Regions from separate parts of the Pararhizobium sp. P1_E7 genome, predicted to be linked through region 3. Evidence: predicted binding sites of a transcription regulator. Region 3 holds the regulator's gene; each other region holds the start of a gene.
The links. Region 3 encodes PhoB, which activates phosphate uptake and scavenging genes when phosphate is short. Its sites were predicted from a motif close to TGTCATNNANCTGTCAT; they were not measured.
Positions count from the first base shown of each region.

Region 1: a site for PhoB is predicted at 2,673-2,689, ahead of AC1D17_RS07855 (UDP-2,3-diacylglucosamine diphosphatase). Genes of this name have one in related genera too.
Region 2: a site for PhoB is predicted at 2,213-2,229, ahead of AC1D17_RS06290 (alkaline phosphatase D family protein). Genes of this name have one in related genera too.

Region 1 covers NZ_JBFUBH010000005.1:114,926-120,461, reverse strand. Annotated here, with positions in the region: gene dgcA (N-acetyl-D-Glu racemase DgcA) at 1-517, shown strand, start outside; gene AC1D17_RS07860 (MFS transporter) at 469-1,689, opposite strand; gene AC1D17_RS07855 (UDP-2,3-diacylglucosamine diphosphatase) at 1,783-2,628, opposite strand; gene AC1D17_RS07850 (NADP-dependent malic enzyme) at 2,822-5,134, shown strand; gene AC1D17_RS07845 (LuxR C-terminal-related transcriptional regulator) at 5,308-5,536, shown strand, end outside.
Region 2 covers NZ_JBFUBH010000004.1:54,930-60,465, reverse strand. Annotated here, with positions in the region: gene typA (translational GTPase TypA) at 1-407, opposite strand, end outside; gene AC1D17_RS06290 (alkaline phosphatase D family protein) at 545-2,170, opposite strand; gene AC1D17_RS06285 (alkaline phosphatase D family protein) at 2,301-3,881, opposite strand; gene AC1D17_RS06280 (M3 family metallopeptidase) at 4,013-5,536, opposite strand, start outside.
Region 3 covers NZ_JBFUBH010000032.1:5,803-11,338, forward strand. Annotated here, with positions in the region: gene AC1D17_RS21005 (acetylornithine transaminase) at 1-540, opposite strand, end outside; gene AC1D17_RS21010 (GcrA family cell cycle regulator) at 974-1,510, shown strand; gene phoB (phosphate regulon transcriptional regulator PhoB) at 1,579-2,262, opposite strand; gene phoU (phosphate signaling complex protein PhoU) at 2,369-3,079, opposite strand; gene pstB (phosphate ABC transporter ATP-binding protein PstB) at 3,156-3,971, opposite strand; gene pstA (phosphate ABC transporter permease PstA) at 3,984-5,306, opposite strand; gene pstC (phosphate ABC transporter permease subunit PstC) at 5,303-5,536, opposite strand, start outside.

The DNA.
Region 1 (5,536 bases), on a different contig from region 3:
CGCCTCGCGCATCCGCGCCGTCCGGGCTGCTGCACCAAGCAGTGCCATCATTCTGGATGCCAATGAAGGCTGGACGGAGGCCAATCTGGCCTATCACTTTGCAGTCTGCGCCGAATCGGGTGTCGCCCTGATCGAACAGCCCCTGCCCGCAGGACAGGACGGCCTGCTGGCGTCCGTTCTCCGCCCCGTCCCGGTCTGCGCCGATGAAAGCGTGCACAAGACCGAAGACCTGCCGAGCCTCGCGGGGCTCTACGACGCCGTCAATATCAAGCTCGACAAGACCGGCGGCCTGACCGAGGCGTTGCGCATGCGCGATGCGGCACGGGCACTGAACCTCAAGATCATGGTCGGCTGCATGGTCGGCACATCGCTTGGCATGGCGCCGGCGGTGCTTTTGGCGCAGGGCGCTGATTTCGTCGATCTCGACGGGCCGCTATTGCTGTCGCGCGACCGCGAGCCCGGCCTGCGCTATGACGATTCTCTGGTCTTCCCGCCTCTTCCGGCTCTTTGGGGCTGAAGATACCAGGCAGCAAACGCCGAACAGCACCCGACGAAGGCAACGACGGACATCGAATAGAAGCCGTGGACGCCGAACCAAGTGTAGAAATATCCGGATGTGAAGGTAAAAATCGCCGAGAACACGCCGGTATAGAAGAAGTAGAGCCCCTGGGCGGAGGATTCCTGTTCTTCAGGAACGCGCTGCACCAGAATGTTCTGCATGCCGGTGTGCATGATCGCATAGGTGAAGGCGTGGAAACATTGCAGGGCGAAATAGCCCCCAAAGCCGAGATCCATCGGAAAGATGATCCAGCGCACCACCGCAAGGACGCAGCCTGAAAAGATCATCGTCCACAGGCTGAACCGCCGGATGATCATCCTGGCGCAGAAGAACATCGCCACCTCGGCGGCGACCCCGGCACTCCACAGCAGGCCGATTTCAGTGCCGGTAAAACCGATATGCTGCCAGTAGATCGCCGAGAAGGCGAACAGCATCGCATGGCTGCCGTTGACCAGCGTCACGCCGATCAAAAGCAGTTGCAGATCGAGTTTGCGCAGCGCCTTTGGCGGCGGCTCCGTCAGCGTCGTCAGTGTCGAGGGCCGGCGTGGCCGCCCGACCCGCGGCGCGATGAAGGTCATGAGGATCATCAAGAGGAAACCGCCGGCCATGGCGGGCAGCACCATCGAGCCGCCGTAGAGGCCGATCATCACGCCGCCCAGCATCGTCGCCCCGATGAAGGCGACGGACCCCCAGACGCGCATGGTCGCATAGTCGTAGCCCCAGCGGCGCACGCCGGTCAGCGCAATCGCCTCGACGATCGGAACATAGGGCGAATAGACACCGCCCTGCAAAGCATAGATGATCAGGACGAACCAGAAACTGTGGGAAACGAACAGCGCCAGCGCCGTCAGCAGCGACAACACCGCCGACCAGATCAGAACTTCGGCGCGCTCGCCGATCCTGTCGGCCAGAAGTCCGACCAGCGGTGCCGTGATGACGCGCACGAACATCGGCACGGCAAGGATGATGCCGATTTCGAAATCGCTCAGCGACAACGTCGTCAGCCAGACCGGAAAATACGGCATGGCGAAACCGTTGACGACGAGAGGCGCGCAGAAGAGCAAGGCGATACGCGGCACGAAATAGGCCGGCGCTTCCTCGCGAAAGGGAGGCGGAGATGAGGGAATCATGGAAGGACCTGACAGTTGCGTCCATGATTTATCACGGCGCCGGAGTGCGGCGCTAGAAGCTAGATTTCCCTACTGTCTTCGACGTCGGCGGTTTTATGCCGCCTGTTGCGAAAGAACCCGGGCCATCATCACTTCGACCTCGGATGTGTCCTCACGCACGACGGGTGCTCCGCTCAACTGGCGCCAGGTAATCAGTTCCATCGTGCCGTCGTGATGCTCGGCAATGGCTGTGCAGCTCTCCACCCAGTCGCCGGTATTGATATAGCGGATGCCGCCGATATCCTCGATGACGGCGTGATGGATGTGGCCACAGATGACGCCGTCGGCATTTTCCCGTCGCGCTTCGTCGGCAACGACACGTTGGAACTCGCCGATGAAATTCACCGCGTGCTTGACCTGCAGCTTCGCCCAGGCCGAGAACGACCAGTAGGGCATGCCGAGGCGGCGGCGGATGGCCGACAGCCCGATATTGATGACGATCGCCATGTCGTAGGCCCAGTCGCCGAGATAGGCCAGCAGACGGGCATTGCGCACCACGACGTCGAACTCGTCGCCATGCAGCACAAGATATTTGCGGCCATCGGCAGCCTCGTGCATGTGGCGCTGGGCAACCTCGATACCGCCGAAATGCACGCCCGGAAAATCGCGCATGAACTCGTCGTGATTGCCTGGAATGTAGATGATGCGGCTGCCCTTGCGCGCTTTGCGCAACAGCTTCTGGACGACATCGTTGCAAGCCTGCGGCCAGTACCAGCTGCGCTTCAATCGCCAGCCGTCGACGATATCGCCGACCAGAATGATCGTCTCCGCCTCGGTGACACGCAGGAAATCGAGGAGGTAGTCGGTCTTCGCGGCCTTCGATCCCAGATGAACGTCGGAAATGAACAGGGTCCTGAAACGCTGGGGTTCTTGCTCTTTCTCGGTCATGCTGCCTCGCAACGGTCTATCGTGCCTCTCTTAAGAGCCTTCAAAAACAGACTCTTGTTTCAGGAGAATGACAGCCTGTGGAACGAGCCGCGGTCCCGGCGAAACACCTGTTCCCGAAAACCGGTGATAAACGCCCGTTTCGAAACTGTACGCAACCGCCGTTTCATGCAAAAAGAGCCGCGACGAACACGTAGGGAATAAGAAAATGAGCACCGGCGACAAGGCCAAGACACCAGCGGCTCCAGCAAGCGGCGACCTCGATGAGCAGGCGCTGTTCTTCCACCGTTATCCACGCCCCGGCAAGCTCGAGATCCAGCCGACCAAGCCGCTCGGCAACCAGCGCGACCTGGCGCTCGCCTATTCTCCGGGCGTTGCAGCCCCCTGCCTTGCCATCCGCGACGATCCATCGACCGCCGCCGACTACACGGCGCGCGCCAATCTTGTCGCGGTCGTTTCGAACGGCACGGCGGTGCTCGGGCTTGGCAATATCGGTCCGCTTGCATCCAAGCCGGTCATGGAAGGCAAGGCCGTCCTGTTCAAGAAATTCGCAGGGATCGACGTCTTCGATATCGAGATCGATGCGCCCGAGATCGACCAGATGGTCAATGTCATCGCAGCGCTGGAACCCACCTTCGGCGGCATCAACCTGGAAGACATCAAGGCGCCGGAGTGCTTCGAGGTCGAACGCCGGTTGCGCGAGAAGATGGACATTCCGGTTTTCCATGACGACCAGCACGGAACCGCGATCATCGTCGCCGCCGCCATCCTCAACGGCCTCGAACTCGCCGGCAAGGACATCGCCAAGGCAAAGATCGTCACGTCGGGCGCCGGTGCTGCCGCACTCGCCTGCCTCAATCTTCTGGTGACGCTCGGTGCGCGGCGCGAAAACATCTGGGTCCACGATCTCGAAGGCCTCGTCTATGCCGGCCGCGAAGTGCTGATGGACGAGTGGAAGTCGATCTATGCGCAGGACAGCGAAAACCGCGTTCTGGCCGACAGCATTGCCGGTGCCGATGTCTTCCTCGGCCTTTCGGCCGCAGGCGTTCTGAAGCCCGAGCTTTTGGTGCAGATGGCGGAAAAGCCGCTGATCATGGCGCTCGCCAACCCCAATCCCGAAATCATGCCGGAAGTGGCGCGCGCTGCCCGCCCCGACGCGATGATCTGCACCGGCCGTTCGGACTTTCCCAACCAGGTCAACAACGTTCTTTGCTTCCCCTATATCTTCCGCGGCGCGCTCGACTGCAGTGCCCGCACGATCAACGAGGAAATGAAGATGGCGGCCGTGCGCGCCATCGCAGCCCTCGCCCGCGAAGAGCCGTCGGATGTTGCTGCCCGTGCCTATTCCGGCGAGACACCGGTTTTCGGCCCGGACTACCTGATCCCCTCGCCGTTCGATCAGCGCCTGATCCTGCGCATTGCGCCGGCCGTTGCCAAGGCGGCCGCCGACAGCGGCGTCGCCAACCGGCCGATTGCCGATTTCGACGCCTATCTCGACCAGCTCAACCGCTTCGTCTTCCGCTCCGGCTTCATCATGAAGCCGATCTTCGCCGCCGCCAAGAATGCCCAGAAGAACCGGGTGATCTTCTCCGAAGGCGAGGATGAGCGCGTGCTGCGCGCCGCCCAGGTGCTGCTCGAAGACGGCACGGCCCGCCCGATCCTGATCGGCCGTCCTCACATCATCGAGACGCGACTGAAGCGCTACGGCCTGCGCATTCGCCCGGACGTGGACTTCGAAGTGGTCAACCCGGAAGGCGATCCGCGCTTCCGCGATTATGTCGATGACTATTTCGCACTGGTCGGCCGCCTCGGCGTCATCCCGGAAGCTGCCCGTACCATCGTCCGTACCAACCAGACCGTCATCGGCGCGCTCGCTGTCCGGCGCGGTGAAGCCGATGCGCTGATCTGCGGTGTCGAAGGCCGCTACAGCGCCCATCTGCGGGCCGTTTCCCAGATCATCGGCAAGCGCGAGGGCGTCCTGGATTTCTCGGCGCTCAGCCTGCTGATCTCGCAGCGCGGCGCCACCTTCCTCACCGATACCTATGTGACCTTCGATCCGACGGCCGAGGAAATCGCCCAGAAGACGGTGATGGCCGCGCAGGAAATCCGCCGCTTCGGTATTACGCCGCGTGCAGCCCTCGTGTCGCATTCGAATTTCGGATCGCGGGATTCGGAAAGCGCCTTCAAGATGCGCAAGGCGATGCAGATCGTCCGGGAACTGGAGCCGGATCTCGAAGCGGACGGCGAAATGCACGGCGATTCCGCCATTTCGGAAATTCTGCGCAAGCGGGTGATGCCCGATAGTACGCTGGCCGGTGAAGCCAATCTGCTGGTCTTCCCCAATCTTGACGCCGCCAACATCACGCTCGGCGTGGTCAAGACGATGACCGACAGCCTGCATGTGGGGCCGATCCTGCTCGGAACAGCCCTGCCCGCGCATATCCTGTCGCCATCGGTGACATCGCGCGGCGTCGTCAACATGGCAGCGCTGGCTGTGGTGGAAGCCTCATACCCGGCTTGATTCGAACCAGATTGAGTCGGTCGAGTCCCGGCTCAATCTGGTTATAATTTTGCTCAAAATTACAATTTAAAATTGTAAAATTTAGGAAATTTCTGTTAACCAAAGATTGCGCTAGACAAACATTAAAAACAGTTATCATGGTAAATTCCCTTAAATAACAGGGTATTTGCAACATGACTGACCAACAGGCATTCTTTGACCTGCTGGACATTATGGAAAACGAGAAACTCGTTGAAGCAAAACGGTTTTTCGCCCTGATGCGCAGCACATTCAGCATTGCAAATCTGCTTTACGCCGATGTCGACATTCTGGCGACGGGCTTCGCGTTTCACCGGCTACATTATACCTTCAGCGGTTGTGCGGTGAGAACCTATCTCGATGAAGGATTTTACCGGATCGATC
Region 2 (5,536 bases), on a different contig from region 3:
TCGTGGCGGCCGTCCGGACGGTCGATCTTGTTGATCGCGACGATCGGGCGAAGGCCGACCTTCAGCGCCTTGGAAACCACGAACTTGGTCTGCGGCATCGGACCTTCCGAGCTGTCGACCAGAACGATCGCGCCATCGACCATCGACAGGATACGCTCGACTTCACCGCCGAAGTCGGCGTGGCCGGGGGTGTCGACGATGTTGATGCGGGTACCCTTCCACTCGATCGAAGTGGCCTTGGCAAGAATGGTGATGCCGCGCTCTTTTTCGAGATCGTTCGAATCCATCATGCGCTCTGTCGTGCGCTGGTTGTCGCGGAACGAACCCGACTGCTTCAGAAGTTCGTCGACAAGCGTGGTTTTCCCATGGTCAACGTGTGCGATGATCGCGATGTTGCGCATTTTCATGTGTGAATACTCGGAGGTTTCGGGGCGTATCTTAGGCACGCCGCATCTTCAATTGCGCGGCTCATACAGGTTTTTTTGCATTTGCGAAAGGGGGGATGGCGGCAAAGTCTTGAGAGAGGGTGAATCCAGCCGCCGTTTCATACGGAATTTCCAGCCGGATCGAGCGTGATCTGCCAGAGTTCGCGGTCGTCCCGGTCCATCAGCCGAACCGTCATCTGTTCGGTCTGGCCGTTGATATCGACAAGGCCGAAGAATTGCAGGCCGGCGGACGGCGGCAGGTTCTGGTCGATGCCGGTGCCTGCCGCCTTGATGAAACGAACATCGGGACCGAACGTCATGTCCAGTTCCTTCGGTCCATACGTGCCTGAGTGCAGCGGTCCGGAAACGAACTCCCAGAACGGCAGGAAGTCCTTGAAGGCGGCGCGGGCCGGATCGTAGTGATGGGCGGCGGTGTAGTGCACGTCCGCCGTCAGCCAGACGATGTTCTGGATGGCGTTGTCGCGGATGAAGGTGAGGATTTCGGCAAATTCGGTCTCGCGGCCGGCCGGCTTGCCATTGTCGCCATTGGCGATTGCATCGGAGCCGCGCCTGTTGGCAAAGTCGTCCCAGACGACGAGGCCGATGGGCATGTCGCAGGCGATCACCTTCCATGTTGCCTTTGATGCGGCCAGTTCCCGTTTCAGCCAGTCTGCCTGCCGCCAGCCGAACAGCTCGTTGCCGCCGCCCTGATTGGCTTCACGATAGGAGCGCAGATCGACGAAAAAGACATCGAGCAGCCGGCCATAGGGGACCTTGCGGAAGATGCGGCCTGGCTGGGCGGGAATGGCGCGGATCGGCGTCATCTCCTGGAAGGCCTGCATGGCCCGGCTCGCGTAGACGGCGACGTCCTTGTCCGGATAACGCGGGTCATCGCGCAGATCGGTCGATGCCGACCAGTTGTTCAAAACCTCATGGTCGTCCCACTGGTAGAAGGTCGGGCATGTGGCATTCAGGGCGCGGACGTGCTCGTCGAGCAGATTGTATTTCCACTGGCCCCTATATTCATCGAGCGTGCGGGCAACCTCGCGCTTTTCCGGCGTGACGATGCGGTTCTTCCAGATCGTGCCGTCGCTCAGCGGAATTTCGTCGGGGATCGGGTTGTCGGCATAGATCGTATCGCCGGAATGGATGAAGAAATCCGGCTCGTGCAGCTGCATGGTCGAGTAGGTCTTCATGCCGGTATCGTCGATGCCCCAGCCCTGTCCGGCGGTATCGCCCGACCAGACGAAGCGAACCGAGCGGCGGCGCAGTGGCGCCGTGCGAAACCGGCCGGTGACCGGTTCGGAAACGGAGTTGCTGTCGTAGAGATCGGTCGCGGTGAAGCGGTAGAAAATGTCCTGATCGGGCAGCAACTGGTTCAGAGCGCATTTCACGGTGAAGTCGCTGCCGGGCAGCGCGTCGATCGATGGCAGCCGCACCGGGGTGGAAAAGCTCTCGGTTGTCGAATATTCGACCGCGATCCGCGACGGCCGGTCCGCCCGCGTCCAGATCATGCCGGACTTGGTATCGACATCGCCCGACTGGACGCCGTGCGTGAAAGACGGCCTGCCGTAGCTTCGGGCATAAAATGGCGTGGCAAGAACGGATGTGGCGGCAAACCCGGCAGCACCTGCAGAAAGCAGAAAGGAGCGGCGGGTCAGCGTATCCTGAATATCGACCAAATCGGCCTCCGGTACCGTCTCGGGAATCACGTGAAACCCGAGCCAGCCTAGCGGCCCGATCATGTCAGCCTCTTGAAAGCGGAATGACGGTTTTCCGAAACTTCGGCGACAGTTTTGTTACACGCTCCCGAATGCAGCACCAAAGGCGCGGTGAGACCGGAAATCCGGTCTCACCGCGCAGCGTATGTGCCCGTCAGGCCGCGCGGGCAGGATCGAGGGTGATCTTCCACAGCTCCTGGTCGTCGCGGTTCATCAGCCGAACGGTGAGCTGCTCGGTTGCACCGTCAATATCGACGAGGCCGAAGAACTGCAGACCGGCCGATGGCGGAAGGTTCTGGCCCTGCTCCTTGGTTGGCGCGCTGACGAACTTGACTTCGGGGCCGAAGGTCATGTCCATGTCGTTCGGGCCAAAGCTGCCGGCATGCAGCGGACCCGAGACGAATTCCCAGAACGGGGCGAAATCCTGGAATTGCGCCTTGTCGGGATTGTAATAATGGGCGGCCGTGTAGTGCACGTCGGCGGTCAGCCAGATGGTGTTGGTGATGCCGGCATTCTTGATGTAGCGCAGGAGGTCGGCGATCTCGAGTTCGCGGCCGCTGGCCTTGCCGTTATCGCCGTTGGCGACGGCTTCCGCGCCCTTCAGCTCCTTGAAGTTGTCCCAGACGATCACACCGAGCGGCATGTCGCAGGCAAGGATCTTCCAGGTGGCGCGCGAGTTGGCGAGTTCGCGCTTGAGCCAGGCGATCTGCTCGGCGCCGATAATACGCGAGTTGTCGTCGATCACCGTTTCCCTGCTCTCGCCATTGGGGCCGCGATAGGATCTGAGGTCGATGAAGAAAACGTCCAGCATCGGTCCATAGGAGATTTTGCGGTAGACACGGCCGGGCTCGGCCGGCGTGTAGCGGATCGGCGTCATCTCGTGGAAGGCGCGGGCCGCGCGGGCCGAGAGCATGTGGATGGACTTTTCGGTATAGCGGTCGTCGCCCATAAGGTTCTTGGAATCCGACCAGTTGTTGAGGACCTCATGGTCGTCCCACTGGAAGAAGGTCGGACACACGGCCGACAGGGCACGGACGTGTTCGTCCATCATATTGTATTTCCACTGGCCGCGATATTCGGCGAGCGTTTCGGCAACCTTGCGCTTCTCTTCGGTCACGACCTTGTTGATCCACTTGGAGCCGTCGGCCAGGTCGAGACTGTCCTTGAGCGCGCCGTCGGCATAGATCGTGTCGCCGGAATGGATGAAGAAGTCGGGCTGATGCTTGGCCATCGTGCCGTAGGTATACATGCCCTTCTCATCGATACCGAAACCCTGGCCCGCCGTGTCGCCGGACCAGGCGAAGCGGACACTGCGGCGCGAGGACGGACCGGTGCGGAAACGACCGACGATCGGCTCGGAGACCACATTGATATCCTGCAGGTCGGCGGCAACGAAGCGGTAGAAGATATCCTGGTCCGACGGCAGGTTTTCGATCAGCCGCTTCATGGTGAAATCGCTTTCCGGCAGGGCGTTCATCGGAGCCAGCTTGACGGCGTCCTTGAAGCTCTCGACCGTCGATATCTCCATCTGGATGCGGGACGGACGATCGACGCGCGTCCAGATCATGCCGGAGGACGCATCGACATCTCCCGATTGAACGCCATGGGTGAATTGCGGCGCATTGGCGGCGCGGGCGTAGAAGGGCATCGCAAGGCCGGAAGCGGCGACGAGACCGGTTGCGCCGACGCCCTGAAGCAGCGTCCGGCGGGTGACGGATTTCAGTATATTCGACATGCATATCTCCTGTTCCAGACCCGGGCAACGTGCCGCCCGGGCGCAGAATTAAGCAGGGATTCATGTCGGCGCGCTGAAGGAGCGGTGACAGATCGATTTCCGTTTTATGACGCGTGGTTTTCAACCGCGCTTCAGGCAGCCAGCCCTTTCTTGGCCAGCATCGCATCGGGGCTCGGCAGCTTGCCGCGGAAGGTCTTGTAGGCATCTTCCGGGTCGATCGATCCGCCGACGGAATAGATGTGGTCCTTCAGCTTCTTCGCCATCCCTGTATCGAATGCATCCCCAGTCTCCTCGAAGGCGGCGAAGGCGTCGGCATCGAGCACTTCCGACCACATGTAGGAATAGTACCCGGCGGAATATCCGCCGGCGAAGATGTGCTGGAAATGCGGCGAGGCGTGACGCATGACCAGCGATTTCGGGATGCCGAGCTCAGTAAGGATTTCGCCCTGGACCGCCATCGGATCATCGATCGGGCCGCGGGTATGGAACTCCATGTCGACGATCGCCGACGAGGTGAATTCCACCGTATTGAAGCCGGCATTGAAGGTGCGGGCAGCGAGAACCTTGTCGAGCAGGGCCTGCGGCATCGGCTCGCCGGTCTCAAAATGCACGGCATATTGCTTGAGGATCGCCGGCACCGTCAGCCAGTGTTCGTAAAGCTGTGATGGCAATTCGACGAAATCGCGGGAAACCGCCGTGCCAGAGACCGAGGGGTAGGTCACGTCCGACAGCATGCCGTGCAGCGCGTGGCCGAATTCGTGGAACAGCGTGCGGGCGTCGTCGAGCGAAAGCAGCGCCGGTTTTCCGTCTGCAGGCTTTGCGAAGTTGCAGACATTGTAGATGATCGGCATTTCGCCTGTTTTGCCGTTTTTCAGCGGCAGCTTGTGCTGGGACTGGAATGCGCTCATCCAGGCGCCGGACCGCTTCGAACTGCGGGCGAAATAGTCGCCGAGGAAAAGCGCGACGAGCTTGTTCTCAGCGTCGCGGATCTCGAAGACGCGCACGTCCGGATGATAGGCAACGATGCCCTTCTTCTCGACCGCGCGAATGCCGAACAGCCGGTTGGCGACATCGAAGCAGGCCTCGATGATTTTTTCCAGCTGCAGGTAGGGCTTCAGTTCCGCTTCGGAGAAATTGAACTTCCGGGCGCGGATGCGCTCGGAGTAGAAGCGCCAGTCCCAGGGCATCACATCATGGTTCTTGCCGTCTTCAGCAATCAGCCCGGCGATATCGGCTTCTTCCTCGCGGGCGCGCTTCACGGCTTTTTCCCAGACTGCGCGCAAGAGATCGTTCACCGCGGCCGGGGTCTTTGCCATGGTGTTGTCGAGCTTCAACTCGGCGAAGTTGCCATAGCCGAGCAGTTTGGCGACCTCGCTGCGCAGCGCCAGCGTCTCGCGGATGATGCCGCGATTGTCGGTCTCGCCCGGATTTTCGCCGCGGGCAACCCAGGCCTTGAAAGCCTGTTCGCGCAGATCGCGGCGCTCGGAAAACGTCAGAAAAGGCTCGATGATCGAGCGCGACAGCGTCACGGCATATTTGCCGTCTTCGCCGCGTTCGCGGGCCGCCGACGCCATGGCGTCCTTGAGAAAATCCGGCAGCCCGTCGAGCTCCGGCCCATCGGTGAGAATAAGCGACCATCCCTTTTCGTCGGCAAG
Region 3 (5,536 bases):
GATCGCGGCGGTCTCTTCGCTGATAGCGGCCTTCAGGGCACCCATGTCGCCGAACGGAACCTGGTAGAAGCCCGGCGCCTTCGGACCGAAGCCTTCGAGATATTTTTCCTGTCCGCCGGCAGCAATCGTCGCCAGCGTGCGGCCATGGAAGGCGCCTTCGAAGGTAATAATATGGAATTTTTCTGGCTGGCCCTTGGCGAAGTGATAGCGCCGCGCCGTCTTGATGGCGCATTCAAGCGCCTCTGCACCCGAATTGGTGAAGAACACCTTGTCGGCGAAGGTCGCTTCCGTCAGGCGGCGGCTGAGGCTTTCCTGGCCGGGGACTTCATAAAGGTTCGACAGGTGCCAGACCTTGTCCGCCTGCTCCTTCAACGCCGACACAAGATGCGGATGTGCATGACCGAGCGAATTGACCGCGACACCGGCGGCGAAATCGAGATAGCGCGTGCCATCTTCAGTGATCAGCCAGACGCCTTCGCCGCGCTCGAACCGCAAGGGCGCACGGGCATATGTGTCATAAAGCGGCGTGGCATCGGCCATGGCGCGTGTCTCCTCAAACCATCACGGCAATTATACAACCAGATCCTCAACGAGGCTGCGGGCAGCCCGTAAAAAATCAAAATGCCGCCTCGCGGCGGCAGGGGCACTATCTTCATTTCGCACTGCAATGTCAACAAAAGCCCATGATTTCCGGCAATTCGGGCAGACACAGCGGAAGCGATTTTTTTTAGCCGGATACCCTTGCAAAAATGCCACGCATCGCAAGCAAGTTGGGGAAAACTCAGAAATCGATTCGGCGGGATTCCCCGGACTCTTGTCAGCGAGTCCCCCGGGCTCTACGTTAAGAAACAATTACTAGAACGCATGCGGCGGACCTAGTCACCAAAAGTGTTATCGCGTTTCAGCCTCGGAGCACATCCAGGGCTCGGTGGAGGATTCGACCATCACCAACGCTGGGAATGGAGACAAGACCATGAATTGGACTGACGAGCGGGTCGAAAAACTCAAGAAATTGTGGTCCGAAGGTTTGAGCGCGAGCCAGATCGCTGCGCAGCTCGGCGGCGTCAGCCGCAATGCCGTCATCGGCAAGGTTCACCGGCTCTGCCTGCCGGGCCGCGCCAAGGCTGGCGGCAGCACGACCACGGCACGGGCAAAACGCCCCGCGCCTGCCGCAGCTCCCCGCGCACCGAACAACTACACCGCATCGCGCATGACCGCCACCCGCACAATGACGCGCACCACCGGTGCAGCCGTCATGAAGGAAGAATTGGAAATCGACGCGATCGAGGATCAGGAAGCAGCACCGGCGGGCAACAACGTCGTTGTTCCGATGTCGCGCCGCCTGGCACTGACGCAGCTGACCGACCGCACCTGCAAATGGCCGATCGGCGATCCGATGAAAGAAGAATTCCACTTCTGCGGCAACGACTCCCCGGACACGTCGCCCTACTGCACGTTCCACGCCAAGCTGGCCTACCAGCCTTCCGCGGAGCGCCGCCGGGCACGCTGAGGCCGGATTGCTTTTTACGAAAAAGGGGCCCAAGCGGCCCCTTTTCTACGTCTGGGCAATACAGAAGCTCAGCTTTCCAACGAATAGCCTGCGCCGCGCACTGTGCGGATCACATCCTGCATGTTGGAAAAATTCAGAGCCTTGCGCAAACGGCCGACATGGACGTCCACCGTGCGCTCGTCGACATAGATGTCGTGACCCCAGACACCGTCCAGCAGCTGCGAACGCGAGAAGACACGGCCCGGCGAGGCCATGAAGAATTCGAGCAGACGGAACTCCGTCGGTCCGAGGCGGACTTCACGGGTCTTGCGGTGAACGCGGTGGGTTTCGCGGTCGAGTTCGATATCGCCGCATTTCAGCAGCGTCGACAGCACTTCGGGCTTGGCCCGGCGCAGCATCGCCTTGACCCGCGCCATGAGTTCCGGCGTCGAGAACGGCTTGACCACATAGTCATCGGCGCCGGTGGCAAGCCCGCGGACGCGCTCGCTTTCCTCGCCGCGTGCCGTCAGCATGATGATCGGCAGGCGCTCTGTCTCAGAGCGCTGGCGCAGCCTGCGGCAGAGTTCGATGCCGGAAACGCCCGGCAGCATCCAATCGAGGATCAGGAGATCGGGTAGGCGTTCCTGCAGGCGCATTTCCGCCTCGTCGCCACGATTGATCGTATCGACTTCGAACCCTTCGGCCTCAAGATTGTATCTGAGGAGAACGCTAAGCGCCTCTTCATCTTCAACAACGGCAATTCTTGGCAACATGCAGTCAGCTCCTAGGCGCCCGGCCGGCTGGCCGAAGGCTTGCCGAGCGGCTCCAGCGGCCGCTCGCGCAGTCATTACGTAAGGCTTTACTTACTTAATCACGCGATCAATTGCCGATCGCGCCGACGGTGTTGGCTGTATCGTCCTTCGGACGCTCACCAACGGGTTGCGCGCCGGTCGCCATGTAGTAGATGGTTTCGGCGATGTTGGTGGCGTGGTCGCCGATGCGCTCGATGTTCTTGGCGCAGAACAGAAGATGCGTGCAGGGTGTGATGTTGCGCGGATCTTCCATCATGTAAGTCAGCAGTTCGCGAAACAGCGACGTATAGATCGCATCGATCTCGCCGTCGCGTTCGCGAATGCTGTTGGCCTTTTCCGGCGAGCGCGAAGCATAGACGTCGAGCACTTCCTTGAGCTGGACGAGCGCAAGCTCGGCCAGATGCTCGAGGCCGCGGGCAAGCTGGCGCGGCAGGCTGGCGCTGGAAACGGCGATGACGCGCTTGGCAGTGTTCTTACCGAGATCGCCGACCCGCTCCAGATCGGCCGCGATGCGGATCGACCCCATGATTTCCCGCAGGTCGGCGGCGACCGGCTGGCGTTTTGCGATGGTGACGATCGCCTTCTCGCCGATCTGGCGCTCGGCCTCGTCGAGGATGGTGTCGTCGGAGATGACCTTCTGGGCGAGCGCCAGGTCGGAATTGACCAGGGCGCGCACGGATTCGGCCACCATCTGTTCGGCCAGACCGCCCATCTCGGAGATGCGGCGGGTCAGGTACTTCAGATCTTCGTCATAGACGGAAGCAATGTGCGTAGACATGATTGTTTTTCCTTGCGATCACAATCCGGGTTGGAAGACCGCCACCCTGCCGGCATGGAAGGGTGGGGAAGCGCCTTCAGCCGAAACGGCCCATGATGTAGTCCTGGGTACGCTGGTCGTCCGGATTGGTGAACATCTTGTCGGTGTCGTTTTCCTCGACGAGATTGCCGAGGTGGAACATGGCGGTGCGCTGCGACACGCGTGCAGCCTGCTGCATCGAGTGCGTGACGATGACGATCGTAAAGTTCGTGCGCAGTTCGTGGATCAGCTCTTCCACCTTGGCGGTCGCGATCGGGTCCAGCGCCGAACAGGGCTCATCCATCAGAATGACTTCCGGGCTGACGGCGACGGCGCGGGCAATGCACAGGCGCTGCTGCTGACCGCCGGAGAGACCGGTGCCGGATTCATGCAGGCGGTCCTTGACCTCGTTCCAGAGACCGGCCTTCTGCAGGCTCGACTCGACGATCTGGTCAAGTTCAGCCTTGGTGCGGGCGAGACCATGGATCTTCGGACCGTAGGTGACGTTCTCGTAAATCGACTTGGGGAACGGGTTGGGCTTCTGGAAGACCATGCCGACGCGGGCGCGAAGTTCAACGACGTCGATGCTCGGGTCGTAGATGTCACCGTCGTCGAGGGTAATCTTGCCGGTGACTCGGCAGCCGTCGATCGTGTCGTTCATGCGGTTGAGGGTCCGCAGGAACGTCGACTTGCCGCAGCCCGACGGGCCGATCAGCGCGGTGACCGTGTTTTCGCGAACGTTGAGGTTCACATCGAAAAGCGCACGCTTCTCGCCGTAATAAACCGAAACGTCCTTTCCGATCATCTTGAAAGGAACAGTGTTCATTTTCTGGTCCAGCGCCTTTTCAACTGCTGCTTCTGACATCATGTTCATGTTTCTACCTCACTACCAGCGCCGCTCAAAGCGACGCCGCAACAGGATTGCGCCAAGGTTCATGACGACGAGGAAGATCAAGAGGATCATGATCGCACCCGAAGTCCGTTCGACAAATGCACGTTCGGCTTCGTTGGCCCACATATAGATCTGGACCGGCAAGGCAGTGGACGGCTCCATCGGCGAGCCGGGATAGTCGACCACGAAGGCCACCATGCCGATCAGGAGCAGCGGCGCGGTTTCACCGAGCGCATGCGCCAGACCGATGATGGTTCCTGTCAGGACGCCCGGCATGGCCAGCGGCAGGACATGGTGGAAAATCGTCTGCATCTTCGAGGCACCCAGGCCAAGAGCGGCCGAGCGGATCGACGGCGGGACTGCCTTCAAGGCTGCACGCGTGGCGATGATAATCGTCGGAAGCGTCATCAGCGTCAGGACAAGGCCACCCACGACAGCGGCCGAACGGGGCATGCCGGCGAAGTTGATGAAGATCGACAGGCCAAGCAGACCGTAGACGATCGACGGAACAGCCGCGAGGTTGTTGATATTGACCTCGATGAGGTCTGTCAGCCTGTTCTTGGGCGCGAACTCTTCCAGGTAGATCGATGCTGCAACGCCGATCGGAAGGGCAAGCGCCAGGACGATCAGCATCATATAGAGCGAACCGAGGGCAGCGACGCCGATGCCCGCAGCTTCAGGCCGGCTCGATGCGCCATAGGTGAACAGGCCGGTGTTGAACTGCTTGGCCATGGCACCGGTCTCGGACAGCTTTTTCATCCATTCGAGTTGCTGGTCCTTCACCTTGCGGTTGGCCTCGGCAACGGTCAGGTCGATCTGCCCCTTGTTGGCGCTGTCGATATTGCCTTCCGCCAGCAGGGAGACATTGGCAGTCGTGCCGATGAGTGTGGGATTGGCAACGACCAGATCGCGAAGCTGCGTCCGGGCGCTTGCCGAGACCATGTCCGTCGCCTGCTTGACGAGCGGCTTGTTGGCGGGATCGATATCGAGAGCCTTGACCAGCGCATCGCGCACCAGAAGCGGATAGTTCGCCGTCATCAGCTTGGTGGGATTTGCACCACGCTCGTTCTTCGGATCGATGATCTTTTCCGAAAACTCGATCGGCAGCGTGATCGCCGTCTGCTGGAAGGCCGTGTAGCCCTTGGAGACGACAGTCCACAAAAGAACGAACAGGAAGAACAGACCGATCAGGATGGCGATGAGCCCATAAGCCTTGAAGCGGCGTTCGGCAGCGTAGCGCTTCTTGATGCCGATATCGCGTCTTGCCTGCGCCGGGCGCACGAAGGAGGACTGTACGGAGGATGTCATGTCGGTCATTCGTACTGTTCCCGATACTTGCGCACGATGTAGAGTGCATAGATGTTGAGGCAGAGCGTGATGGCAAACAGTGTGATGCCCAGCGCGAACGCCACCAGTGTCTGCGGCGAGTTGAACTCGAGGTCGCCCGTCAGCTGATTGACGATCTTGACGGTGACCGTGGTCATCGCTTCGAACGGGTTGAGCTGCATGCGGGCAGCAACACCTGCAGCCAGCACCACGATCATGGT